DNA from 3 places in the Saccharopolyspora phatthalungensis genome. Region 3 is predicted to be linked to each of the others. Evidence: riboswitches for the same ligand, from Rfam matches in the RefSeq annotation. Region 3 holds a riboswitch; each other region holds the start of a gene.

Region 1 (4,030 bases), 600 kb from region 3:
GTCTTGATCGCCTCGATCATCTCGGCGACCCGGCCGATGTCGCGCTGCCCGGGTCCGCGACCGCTGGCCACCAGGCAGATCCGCTTCGCACCGGCCTGCGCCGCCCGGTCGGCGGCCTCGGCGGCCTCATCGGGCTTGATCCACGAATATTTCAAGATGTCCGAGGAAGACCCCAGCCGCTGCGAGCAGTAGTTGCAGTCCTCGGGGCACAGCCCGCTTTTCAGGTTGATGATCGTGTTGAGCTTCACGCGACGGCCGAAGAAGTGCCGACGCACTCGCCCGGCGGCGGCCACCACGTCCAGCACGTCGAGGTCTTCGGTGAGCAGGGCGAGTGCCTCATCGCGGGTCGGCGCACTCCGGTCGAGTGCCTTCGCGACCAGCTCGTCCAGCGAGATCGTCATGCCAAGAGCCTCGCCGACCCGCGATGGGGCGACAACGCCCCCGCCCTACAAGATCCACATCCGTGCTTTGTCGGGACAAGTCCTCACTTCAGAGGTTGGGGTACAGCGGGTGTTTCGCGGCGAGTGCTTCGACGCGGGCACGCAGCTTGGCGCTGGTGGTCTCGTCGAAGCCGGGCTTGAGCGCCTCGGCGATGATGTCGGCGACGTCGGTGAAGTCCTCCTTGCCGAAGCCGCGGGTGGCCAGCGCCGGGGTGCCGATCCGCAGCCCGGAGGTCACCATCGGCGGCCTGGGGTCGTTGGGCACCGCGTTGCGGTTGACCGTGATGCCGATCTCGTGCAACCGGTCCTCGGCCTGCTTGCCGTCCAGTTCGGAGTCGCGCAGGTCCACCAGCACCAGGTGCACATCGGTGCCGCCGGAGACCAGCTGCACCCCGGCCTTGCTGGCGTCGGCGGCCAGCAGCCGTTCGGCCAGGATCTGAGCGCCCTCCACGGTGCGGCGCTGCCGGTCGGCGAACTCCGGCGAGGCGGCGACCTTGAACGACACCGCCTTGCCGGCGATCACGTGCTCCAGCGGCCCGCCCTGCTGCCCCGGGAACACCGCGGAATTGAACTTCTTGGCGAACTCCTTGTCCGAGGACAGGATCACGCCACCGCGCGGGCCGCCGAGGGTCTTGTGGGTGGTGGTGGTGACGACGTGGGCGTGCGGCACCGGGTTGGGGTGCAGCCCGGCGGCGACCAGCCCGGCGAAGTGCGCCATGTCGACCATCAGGTAGGCGCCCACCTCGTCGGCGATCTCCCGGAACCGCTTGAAGTCCAGTTGCCGCGGGTACGCCGACCACCCCGCGATGATCAGCTGCGGCTTGGTCTCCCGCGCCAGCCGGGCGACCTCCTCCATGTCGACGCGGTGGTCGTCCGCCCGCACGTGGTAGGGCACCACGTTGTAGAGCTTGCCGGAGAAGTTGATCCGCATGCCGTGGGTGAGGTGGCCGCCGTGCGCCAGGTCCAGGCCCATGATGGTGTCGCCGGGCTTGAGCAGCGCGAACATCGCCGCCGCGTTGGCCTGTGCGCCGGAGTGCGGCTGGACGTTGGCGAAGGAGGCGCCGAAGAGCTCCTTGACCCGGTCGATGGCCAGCTGCTCGACGACATCGACGTGCTCGCAGCCGCCGTAGTAGCGGCGGCCCGGGTAGCCCTCGGCGTACTTGTTGGTCAGCACCGAGCCCTGCGCCTCCAGGACGGCCTGCGGTGCGAAGTTCTCCGACGCGATCATCTCCAGCGTGGTCTGCTGGCGGTTGAGTTCGGCGCCGACCGCCGCCGCCACCTCGGGATCCACCGCGGCCAGCTGGTCGTTGAACAGGTCCGGTGTCGACATGGTGTTGCCTCCTGGTTCGATCTCGTCAGGCATTGCGGCGGTAGAACGGCAGCTCGACGACCCGCACCGCGACGTTCGTGCCGCGGATGTCGACCTGCAATTGGGTGCCGGGTTCGCTGTGGTCTCGGTCGACGTAGGCCATCCCGATCGGATGGCCGAGGGTCGGGGACGGGGCGCCGCTGGTCACGACGCCGATCTCGGCGCCCTCGGCGTCCAGCACGCGGTAACCGTGCCGGGGCGCTCGGCGCTGCTGAGTGCTCAGCCCGACCAGCGTGCGTTCGGTGGGCTTCTCGGCGGCGCCGGCCAGCGCGGCCTTGCCGACGAAGTCGCCGGGCTTGTCGAGTTTGACTACCCGGCCGAGGTTGGCGTGGAACGGCGTCAGGTCGGCGGAGAGCTCGTTGCCGTACAGCGGCATGCCCGCCTCCAGCCGCAGCGTGTCGCGGCAGGACAACCCGGCGGGCCGCAGGCCGTGCGGCGCGCCGGACTCGGTCAGGGCCTGCCAGACCGCCTCGGCGTCGCCGGGCGCGGTGAACAGCTCGAAGCCGTCCTCGCCGGTGTAACCGGTGCGCGCCAGCAGCACGTCCTTGCCCGCGACCTGGCTGCGGTAGCCCGCGTAGTACTTGACCTCGGCGAGGTCGGTGTCAGTCAGCGGCGCGAGGATGGCGACCGCGTTGGGGCCCTGCACCGCGATCAGCGCGTAGTCGGCGGAGACGTCGTGGTGCTCGGCGTCGAAGCCGCTGACCCGCTCGGCCAGTTCGGCGGAGACCACGGCGGCGTTCGCCGCGTTGGCCACCACCAGGAACTCCTGCTCGCCGAGCCGGTAGACGATCAGGTCGTCGAGCACGCCCCCGGCGGCGTTGCACATCATCGTGTAGCGGGCGCGGCCGGGCTTGATCGCGGACGCGTTCGCGACCAGTGCGTAATCCATCGCCTCGGCGGCCTGCGGCCCGCTGATCCGGATCTCACCCATGTGGGTCAGGTCGAACAGGCCGGCGCCGTTGCGCACCGCGTTGTGCTCGGCGGTGTCACCGGAGTAGCGCAAGGGCATCCGCCAGCCGGCGAATTCGGTGAACGTCGCCCCGAGGGCTTCGTGCACGTGGTGCAAGGGCGTCTGTCGTGGCGACGACATGGGTGAGACTCCTCCTGGTGGGCGCCGGTCGGCAGTCGAGGGCCGGTCAGCTCACTGCGCCCAACCTTATCGGGGGCGCCTCGACCCCGGCCTGCGCGGGCTTGCGCTGGTCGGGCGGTCTCCCCGGAGTCATTGGCCTGAGAGTTTCACCACCCTCCAGGGGGTGGTTTGCACCGTGGGCGAGAAGCGTGCGCTTCTGCTTTTCTCCGTGTCGCCTGGTGCCGTGCGGTGCCGGTGCCTGAGAGTTTGCTGGGGAGTATTGCTCCTTCGGCGCTCCGCCCCCGGAGGAGTCGGAGTCTCTCCCGCACGACGTCATCGGCGCGGTATTCGATTGTGCGAACAGGACGCTACGAACCGAACGTGACCCAGTCAACCGGACGGGCGAGTGATCTCGAACCGACTTGCGGCGAAGTTCTGAAAAAGTTCAGAATGGGGTCATGCGTGAGGTGCAGTGGAGCGAAGTGCAGCGCGACCCTAAGGGAGTCGCCGAATTAGTCGATCAAGGCGATGTGCGGATCCGCCGTCGGGACGGTGCGCCGCTCATCCTCACCCGCGAGGACCGGACCGTCGGCGCTTCGGAAGGTGCCGCGACGGCGGCGCGCGCGGTTCGCGCCGCGTTCAAACACTTGTCGCCGGACGAGCTGATCGACATGCTCTCCGAGGAGTTCCCCTGGGTGGCCCTGCTGCCATCCGGTGAACGCTCCGAATTCGCCCTGGATTTCGCGCAAACCTTCCGCGCGTCCGCGGAACTCGGAAGCTGGGCTCCGCTCAGCCAGACCGTGCATGAATGGAAGGCGACAGCACTCGTCTACACCGATCCCGAACTGGTCAAGCGCCTAAGTGGGCCGATAGAGGGTGACTATGGCCCGGTGCCTCCGCCGGAAGGGGTCGACGAGTGACGCCGAAGCGCGGAGACCGAAGCGGACGGAGTGAGCTTGCGGAGTGCTCGGCTGATTCGTGCCCGTTTTGTCGGTAGCCTGGTGACAGCCGTGACTCCGATCCGCCGGGAGCGACGATGTCTCTGTTCAAGAAGGTCGCCGACTTCGCCAACAGCCCGCAGGGCCGCAAGGTGATCGACCAGGCCAAGAAGTACGCCTCCGGCCCGAAGAACAAGGAGAAGATCGACCAGGT
Region 2 (4,030 bases), 2.9 Mb from region 3:
GCTTCGGCGACGTTCCGCCGGAGCAGTCACCGGAGACCACCTCGGTCTTCAGGCCCTTCCTCTCGGAGCCGGAAAGCACCGAGAGTGCGTCCCCGGAGCCCGCCGCCGCATCCGGGGTCGATGCGCTACCCGCAGGGTCCGCCCTGCTGGTGGTCAAGCGCGGCCCGAACGCGGGATCGCGATTCCTGCTGGACCGGGAGACCACCAGCGCGGGGCGGCACCCGGACAGCGATATCTTCCTCGACGACGTCACGGTTTCCCGTCGGCACGCCGAGTTCCGGCGCGAGGGCAACGACTTCGTGGTCGTCGACGTCGGCAGCCTCAACGGCACCTACGTCAACCGGGAACCGGTGGACACCTCGGTACTGGCCAACGGTGACGAGGTGCAAATCGGGAAGTTTCGACTGGTGTTCCTGACCGGCCCGATCGATGGGGGGCCAGGCGCCCGCTGAGGGCTTCGGAAACGATTTTTCGATCTGCCAGCGGGGCGACGCCGAGGCGGCGTCGCCCCGCTGGCGCGTCAAGGTACTGCGCAGCCGAGATCAACTGCGTCCTCGCGCGGGGAATTTCCCAACGTCGCAACCGGTTTCTCCGTCCCAGTGCCTTCCTCCGCACCGGTTTCACCGGCCGGTGGGCGGTGTATCGTGCTGGGTAATGCTCGATGAGGAGCTCAGCCAGCGGTTCGGGCCAGATGCACCCGGCAGGAAGGCCGCGAATTCGGTGGTCGACCAGACCGCTATCAGGGATGGGCGTGTCCGCCGTATCGCGGGTAGCGTCGGAGGCGTCGGTGCGCGATCCTCGACGGGGATGTCACGCTTCGGCGCGCTGGAGGAGGCGATGTGACGATGAGCAGCGAGATGCGCGTCGTCGGCGTGCGAGTTGAACTACCAGCAAACCAGCCGATTCTGCTGTTGCGCGAGGCGCACGGCGAGCGTTACCTGCCGATCTGGATCGGCTCGGTCGAGGCGACCGCCATCGCACTGGAGCAACAGGGCGTGCGGCCGCAAAGACCCCTGACTCACGACCTGCTGAAGGACGTTATCGGCGCCCTGGGGCGCGACCTGGAACAGGTGCGGATCACCGATCTGCAGGACGGCACCTTCTTCGCCGAGCTGGTGTTCGACGGGGATGTGCGGGTCTCGGCGCGGCCGAGCGATTCGGTGGCGCTGGCGCTGCGCATCGGGGTACCGATCCACGCCGATGAATCGGTGCTGGACGAAGCGGGGCTGGTCATCCCGGACGAGCAGGAAGACGAGGTGGAGAAGTTCCGCGAGTTCCTGGACTCCGTATCGCCGGAGGACTTCCGCGGCGCCGACACCTGATCCTGCCGATCCGCCCGACGAGACATCCCGGCCCCCGCTTGCGCCCGCAGGCGGGGGCCGGGTCGTCCGGGTGTCCGCGCGTCGCGTTGACCTCCCCGCGGGCCGGGCATACCGTCAAGTTACGCGAATTGCTCCGGTGTGATTCGGCCGCTGGGCGGTGTTCGCGGCCTTGGATCGTGATGATTCGGGCGCTGGTGATCGTCGTCGTCGGCTTGGTGCCGGACGAGGGGAGGCAGGCGTGGTCGAGGAAGCACCCAACCGGGATGCTGCCGCGGAGCAGGGCGAGCTGTTCCCCGACGCCTCGCTACCAGATGAGCTGGTCGGCTACCGGGGCCCGGCCGCCTGCCAGATCGCCGGCATCACCTACCGCCAATTGGACTACTGGGCGCGCACCAAGCTGGTCGGCCCGTCCATCCGCAGCGCCGCCGGTTCCGGCTCGCAGCGGCTGTACTCGTTCAAGGACATCCTGGTGCTCAAGGTGGTCAAGCGCCTGCTGGACACCGGGGTGTCGCTGCACAACATCCGGGTCGCGGTGGAGCACCTGCGCAACCGAGGCGTGCAGGACCTGGCGCGGCTCACGCTGTTCAGCGACGGGACGACGGTCTACGAGTGCACCTCTGCCGAGGAGGTGGTCGACCTGTTGCAGGGTGGCCAAGGGGTGTTCGGTATCGCCGTCAGCGGCGCGATGCGCGAGATCAGCGGCACGATCCACGACTTCCCGGCCGAACGGGCCGATGGCGGCGAACTGGCACCGGCGGTCGACGACGAGTTGTCCCGTCGGCGGCGGGACCGACAGGCCGAAACCGGCTGATCCCGGCCCGGTGCCCGACCGGGCGGTGTGCGGCGGGTGACATCGCGGGTCCTATGTGGCCGGCTGATCGGGTAAGCTGCCGCTTACATCGCCGACCCCGTGCGGGAGAGTCCGGCCCCGGCTTCGGCCGCGGTCGGCGCCGAAGGAGCAAGCCTCCCCGTCAACCTCTCAGGCCACCTGGACCGCACGGGCGAGATACCTCTGGAAAGAGGGCGCACCACGGCCGTGGTGCATCCCGCCGACGGTGCAAGCCCGGGCTCCGGGTGAAGCTCTCAGGCGTTCGCTTCGCGGACAGTGACAGAGGGGGAGAGCAGAGCAGCCGCGGCTGCACTGCCGCCCTTTGTTCGCCGCGATGATTGAGGTTTGGCGATGACCGACGTGACCCACGACCGCATCCCACTGGCCGCCCTGGAGCACGGTACGCCGTTCGCCGACCGGCACGTCGGGCCGATGCCGGCCGAGCTGGCCCACATGCTCGACGTGATCGGCGTCGGCTCGTTGGAGGAGCTGGGACAGAGCGCCGTGCCGGACACCATCCGGGAAGGCGACCTGCAACTCGCGCTGCCCGAGCCGGCCACCGAAGCGGAGGCGCTGGCCGAACTGCGCGCGCTGGCGCGCCGCTGCCACCCGCACACCGAGATGATCGGGCTGGGCTACCACGGCACGATCACGCCGCCGGTGATCCGGCGCAACGTGCTGGAGAGCCCCGCCTGGTACACCGCGTACACCCCATACCAGCCGGAGATCTCGCAGGGCCGGCTCGAAGCGCTGCTGAACTTCCAGACGATGGTGGCCGACCTGACCGGGGCACCGGTGGCGAACGCGTCGATGCTCGACGAGTCCACCGCCGCGGCCGAAGGCATGACGCTGGCGCGCCGGGCGGGCCGGTCGAAGTCGCCCCGGTTCGTGGTGGACGCCGACACGCTGCCGCAGACCATCGCGGTGATCGAGACCCGCGCGGAGCCGTTGGGCATCGAGGTCGTCGTCGCCGATCTGTCTCCAGGCGCGCAGGCGCTGCCGGAGGGCGAGTTCTTCGGCGCGCTGGTGTCCTACCCGGGCGCCTCCGGTGCGGTGCGCGACCAGGAGGAAATCATCGCCGAGGCACACCGGCGCGGCGCGAAGGTCGTCGTCGCGGCCGACCTGCTCGCGCTGACGCTGCTGCGTTCGCCCGGCGAGATCGGTGCGGACGTGGTGGTCGGCAGCACGCAGCGCTTCGGCGTGCCGATCGGCTTCGGTGGTCCGCACGCCGGGTTCATGGCCGTGGCCAAGGGACTTGAGCGGCAACTCCCGGGCCGGTTGGTCGGGGTGAGCGTGGATGCCGACGGCAACCAGGCCTACCGGTTGGCGCTGCAGACCCGCGAACAGCACATCCGCCGCGAGAAGGCCACCAGCAACATCTGCACCGCGCAGGTGCTGCTGGCCGTCGTGGCGTCGATGTACGCGGTGTACCACGGCCCGGCCGGGCTTCGGTCGATCGCGACCCGCGCGCACCGGATGGCGGCAGTGCTCGCCGAGCAGTTGCGCCGCGGCGGGATCGAGGTGCTGCACCGGGAGTTCTTCGACACCGTCGTCGCGAAGGTGCCGGGCAAGGCCGATGACGTCGTCGCCTCGGCCCGCCGGGGCGGCATCAACCTCCGCCGGGTGGACGCCGACCATGTCGGCATCAGCTGCGACGAGACCACCACGCGGGCGCACCTGGCGACCGTGTGGCAGGCATTCGGCATCGCGAGCGTCGACATCGACGAGCTCGACGCCGAGACCCCGGACGCGCTGCCGAAGGCGCTGTCCCGCACCTCGGAATACCTCACCCACCCGGTGTTCCACACCCACCGCTCCGAGACCTCGCTGCTGCGCTACCTGCGGCAACTGTCCGACAAGGACATCGCGCTGGACCGCA
Region 3 (4,030 bases):
GCGTGGCGACACGTCGTGGGATATGAGCGCTTGCCGCAGATCCGGCCACCCGCCGGTGCGGGCCCGGTCGGGCACGAGTGCGTAAAGCATGGTGCCGATCTCGGTGACCAACGGGCGCCGTCCGATCCCACGTGTGATCCATTCCCACATCGCCAGCCGATGCCCCTCCGCTGGGCCTGCGGACGACGGCATTTCAATGGCCACGACCCGATGGGTCTCGCTGGGCACCGCTAACTCGTTGGCGGCAGCCCGCCATCCTTCACCGCCCTCCAGCAGCACTCGGACCTGCTCGGCGGATCGTCGTCGCTCCGCGTCTGCCACGGCCCGCCACCGCAGCAATTGCAGTGCGACCAGCGGCGCGGTATCGGCGAAGGCGGTGGAGCGTTCTTCCGAGACCTCACCGGGCACCACGGCCCACATCGAGCCGAGCAGTTCGCCGCCCATCCGGATCGGCACCACAAGCCGCGGCAACGTACCGTCCTGCTGGGCGGGCACGAAGATCGCCGAACTGCCCTTGCTGATCTGCCGGAACGTGCCGCGCGCCCGGAACTTGGCGAGCACATCGTCGGGCTGCTTGCGACCCATGATCGTCGACACCCGCGCCGAATCGGTGAGGTCTTGCCGGGCCGAATACGCCAGGACCTGCGAATGCGCATCCTCGATCGTGACCGGCGCATCCACCACGTCGGCCACCGCATCGGCGAGCCGGAACAAATCGCCCACCCCGCTGCTGCGCGTGTCTTCTTCGATGCCCGTTCCGGCCAGCGCGGCACGTATCAACCAAACCAACTGCGCCCAAGCGGTACCGGGCCGAACCTCGACCAGGGCCACCCCGGCCCGCTCGGCTGCGGTGGCCACGGCGTCATCCGCGGCGATCGGCGGTTTCAGCAGCACCGCTGCGGCGCCCTGCGTACCGCAAACCCGCGTCAGCTCCACCGCTTTCTCGCGACCCGTGACGGCCACACCAAGGACGAGATCACCGCCCGCCGCAGTCGGCGGCTGATCGGGCTCGGCGATGACGACATCCCCTACGCAGACGGTCGGGTCCGGGACGATCACGGCGCGCAGCAGCGTCGGCCCGACCCGCTCGACCAGCGCCCGGATCTCCAGCATCCCCGGCCTCCTGATATCGGGGGCCGCCACGGGTCGAAGGGGGAGGGCATTGACACCAGGGCTGGCCCGTTTATCGTTGCTGAGCACATCGACAATCGCATACCGGCCGTTGACCCCGTGCGGGAGAGACCCTGCGAGCTCGCGCCGAGCCGCCAGGGCGCCGAAGGAGCAAGACTCCCCACAAACTCTCAGGCATCCATGACCGTTCGGGCGAGGCAACTCTGGAAAGCGTGCGTCCTCGTTGACGCTCCACCCACGGTGCAAGCCGCGACAGCCACGGCGAAGCTCTCAGGTTCCGCAACAGAGGGGGAGGCCCAGCAACTGGCATGCCCGTGCCCCGACAGCGATGGAGCCTCCCGAGATGTCTCTGCCTGCCCACCTGCGTTACACCGAAGAGCACGAGTGGCTTGAGGACCGCGACGAGCTGGTCCGGATCGGCATCACGCAACACGCCGCGCAAGCGCTCGGCGACATTGTCTATGTGCAACTGCCCGAGGCCGGCAAGCAGATCGAAGCCGGCCAGGCCTGCGGCGAACTCGAGTCCACCAAATCCGTCAGCGACCTGTTCGCGCCGGTGACGGGCGAGGTCGTGGCCATCAACGAGTCCGTCGTGGACGACCCGGCGCTGGTCAACGCCGACCCGTTCGGCGAGGGCTGGCTGCTCGAAGTGCGCGCCACCGCAACCGGTTCGCTGCTCACCGCCGAGCAGTACGCGGACCTGGTCGCGGAGTAGCGGGGGCAGGCGAGGCAGGAGGCGATCAATGGCGATCAGTGTCTTCGACCTGTTCTCGGTGGGCATCGGGCCGTCCAGTTCGCACACCGTCGGCCCGATGCGCGCAGCGAAGCTGTTCGCGCAACGCCTGCACAGCGCGGGCCGGTTGCCGCAGGTCAAGAGGATCAAGGCGGAACTGTTCGGTTCGCTCGGGGCGACCGGGCACGGGCACGGCAGCCCGAAAGCGGTGTTGCTTGGTCTGGAGGGGCACAGTCCCGAGACCGTCGACCCGGCGGCCGTCGAGGACCGTGTGGTGGAGATCAAGCAGACCGGGCGGCTGCGCCTCGACGGGGTGCAGGAGATCCGGTTCACCGTGGACCGCGACCTGGTGATGCATCGGCGCAAGTCCCTGCCGTTGCACCCCAACGGGATGCGGTTCACCGCGACCGGCACCGACGATGCCCCGCTGGAAAGTGCGGTGTTCTATTCGGTGGGCGGCGGCTTCGTCGTCGACGAGGGAGCCAGCGGAGCCGATCGGATCAAACCGGACGAGACCGCGGTGCGCTACCCGTTCCGCACCGGTGCTGAACTGCTGACCCGAACCGCCGAGTCAGGGCTGCCGATCAGTGGTGTCATGTTGGCGAACGAGCTGTCGTGGCGCGACGAAGACGCCGTGCACAAGGAGCTGCTAGGCATTTGGCAGGTCATGCGGGAATGCGTGGATAACGGATGCCGCAAGTCCGGCGAACTGCCCGGCGGGCTCAAGGTACGGCGTCGGGCGGCGGAACTGGCCGCTTCGCTCACCGATCGGGACGACCCGTTGGAGTGGGTCACGCTCTTCGCACTCGCAGTGAACGAGGAGAACGCGGCCGGTGGGCGGGTGGTGACCGCGCCGACGAACGGGGCGGCGGGGATCGTGCCCGCGGTACTGCACTACTACATGCGGTTCGTGCCCGGCGCTGACGACGCCGGTGTAGTGCGGTTCCTGCTCGCGGCGGGCGCGGTCGGTGTGCTGTTCAAGGAGAACGCGTCGATCTCTGGGGCCGAGGTTGGCTGTCAGGGCGAGGTCGGATCCGCGTGCTCAATGGCCGCCGCGGGGCTCGCCGAGGTGCTCGGCGGAACCCCGAGCCAGGTGGAGAACGCCGCGGAGATCGCGATGGAGCACAATCTCGGGCTCACCTGCGACCCGATCGGTGGTCTGGTGCAGATCCCGTGCATCGAGCGCAACGCGGTCGCGTCTGTGAAGGCGATCACGGCGGCGCGGATGGCACTGCGCGGCGACGGCACCCATTTCGTCTCGCTGGACAAGGTGATCAAGACGATGCGGGAGACCGGCCGGGACATGAAGGTCAAGTACAAGGAGACGGCACGCGGCGGTCTGGCCGTCAACGTCATCGAATGCTGACCACGCCGCGCGACCGGTGAGCATGGGAACTTTCCTGTCACCGGTCGCGCCCAGCACTCCTGCGGCGCGGGGAACGTTCTTGCGCCCCCGGCCTTGGCCCCGGTGAGTTTGTTCCTCGAGATCCGTTTCTCGGAGTGCAGGGCGTATCTGAAAACCCGGAAGCCGACGCCCACCTGAAGATCCGTACCCGACCCGCGTACTCGGCTCGCGGACGGTGTGACAGAAAGGTTCCCTTCCTCCCAGCGTCCCCGGGGTCGTGGGCTGGGTTTGGCAGGAAGGTTTTCTTGCTCGTTCGCCGGGCACCAACTCGGTGCTGGTTGACAGGAAAGTTCCCATGCTGTCAATCGGGAGGGCACAATTTGGTTGTGTGCAATTTAGTTTTGCGCTATCTTGTTCGTGTGGCTGACTCGCAGTTGACCTTGGATCGGCAGGTGTGCTTTGCGCTTTACAGCGCTTCGCGGGCGTTCACCGGCCTGTACCGGCCGTTGCTGGCCGAGCTCGGCCTGACGTATCCGCAGTACCTGGTGATGTTGGTGCTGTGGGAGCGCGGGTTGGTCACGGTGAAAGAGCTCGGCGCCGCGCTGCGGCTGGATTCCGGCACGTTGTCGCCCTTGCTGAAGCGGCTAGAGGCACGCGGTTTGATCACGCGGCAACGCAGCGCTACGGACGAGAGGTCTGTGGCCGTGGCATTGACAACGGACGGCTCGGAGCTGCGGGAGCGGGCTCAGCGCATCCCCGACCGGATGGTGTCCGGGACCGGGCTGGAGGTCGACGAACTGGCCCAGTTGCGGTCCACATTG

What was found. Region 3 has a riboswitch for glycine ahead of gcvH (glycine cleavage system protein GcvH). Riboswitches for the same ligand answer to the same signal wherever they lie in the genome.
Region 1: it holds a riboswitch for glycine, as region 3 does, so the genes downstream of both, gcvT (glycine cleavage system aminomethyltransferase GcvT) here and gcvH (glycine cleavage system protein GcvH) in region 3, are expected to answer to the same signal.
Region 2: it holds a riboswitch for glycine, as region 3 does, so the genes downstream of both, gcvP (aminomethyl-transferring glycine dehydrogenase) here and gcvH (glycine cleavage system protein GcvH) in region 3, are expected to answer to the same signal.

What each region holds. Positions count from the first base shown of each region.
Region 1 is NZ_JACHIW010000001.1:3,561,674-3,565,703, forward strand. Features, by position in the region: gene bioB (biotin synthase BioB) at 1-401, opposite strand, end outside; gene glyA (serine hydroxymethyltransferase) at 490-1,770, opposite strand; gene gcvT (glycine cleavage system aminomethyltransferase GcvT) at 1,796-2,899, opposite strand; glycine riboswitch at 3,116-3,214, opposite strand; gene BJ970_RS16480 (hypothetical protein) at 3,337-3,798, shown strand; gene BJ970_RS16485 (hypothetical protein) at 3,915-4,030, shown strand, end outside.
Region 2 is NZ_JACHIW010000001.1:5,831,963-5,835,992, forward strand. Features, by position in the region: gene garA (glycogen accumulation regulator GarA) at 1-452, shown strand, start outside; gene BJ970_RS26625 (bifunctional nuclease family protein) at 846-1,322, shown strand; gene BJ970_RS26630 (MerR family transcriptional regulator) at 1,561-2,133, shown strand; glycine riboswitch at 2,226-2,328, shown strand; gene gcvP (aminomethyl-transferring glycine dehydrogenase) at 2,503-4,030, shown strand, end outside.
Region 3 is NZ_JACHIW010000001.1:2,958,121-2,962,150, forward strand. Features, by position in the region: gene BJ970_RS13655 (PucR family transcriptional regulator) at 1-1,113, opposite strand, end outside; glycine riboswitch at 1,224-1,328, shown strand; glycine riboswitch at 1,329-1,427, shown strand; gene gcvH (glycine cleavage system protein GcvH) at 1,475-1,846, shown strand; gene BJ970_RS13665 (L-serine ammonia-lyase) at 1,875-3,230, shown strand; gene BJ970_RS13670 (MarR family winged helix-turn-helix transcriptional regulator) at 3,629-4,030, shown strand, end outside.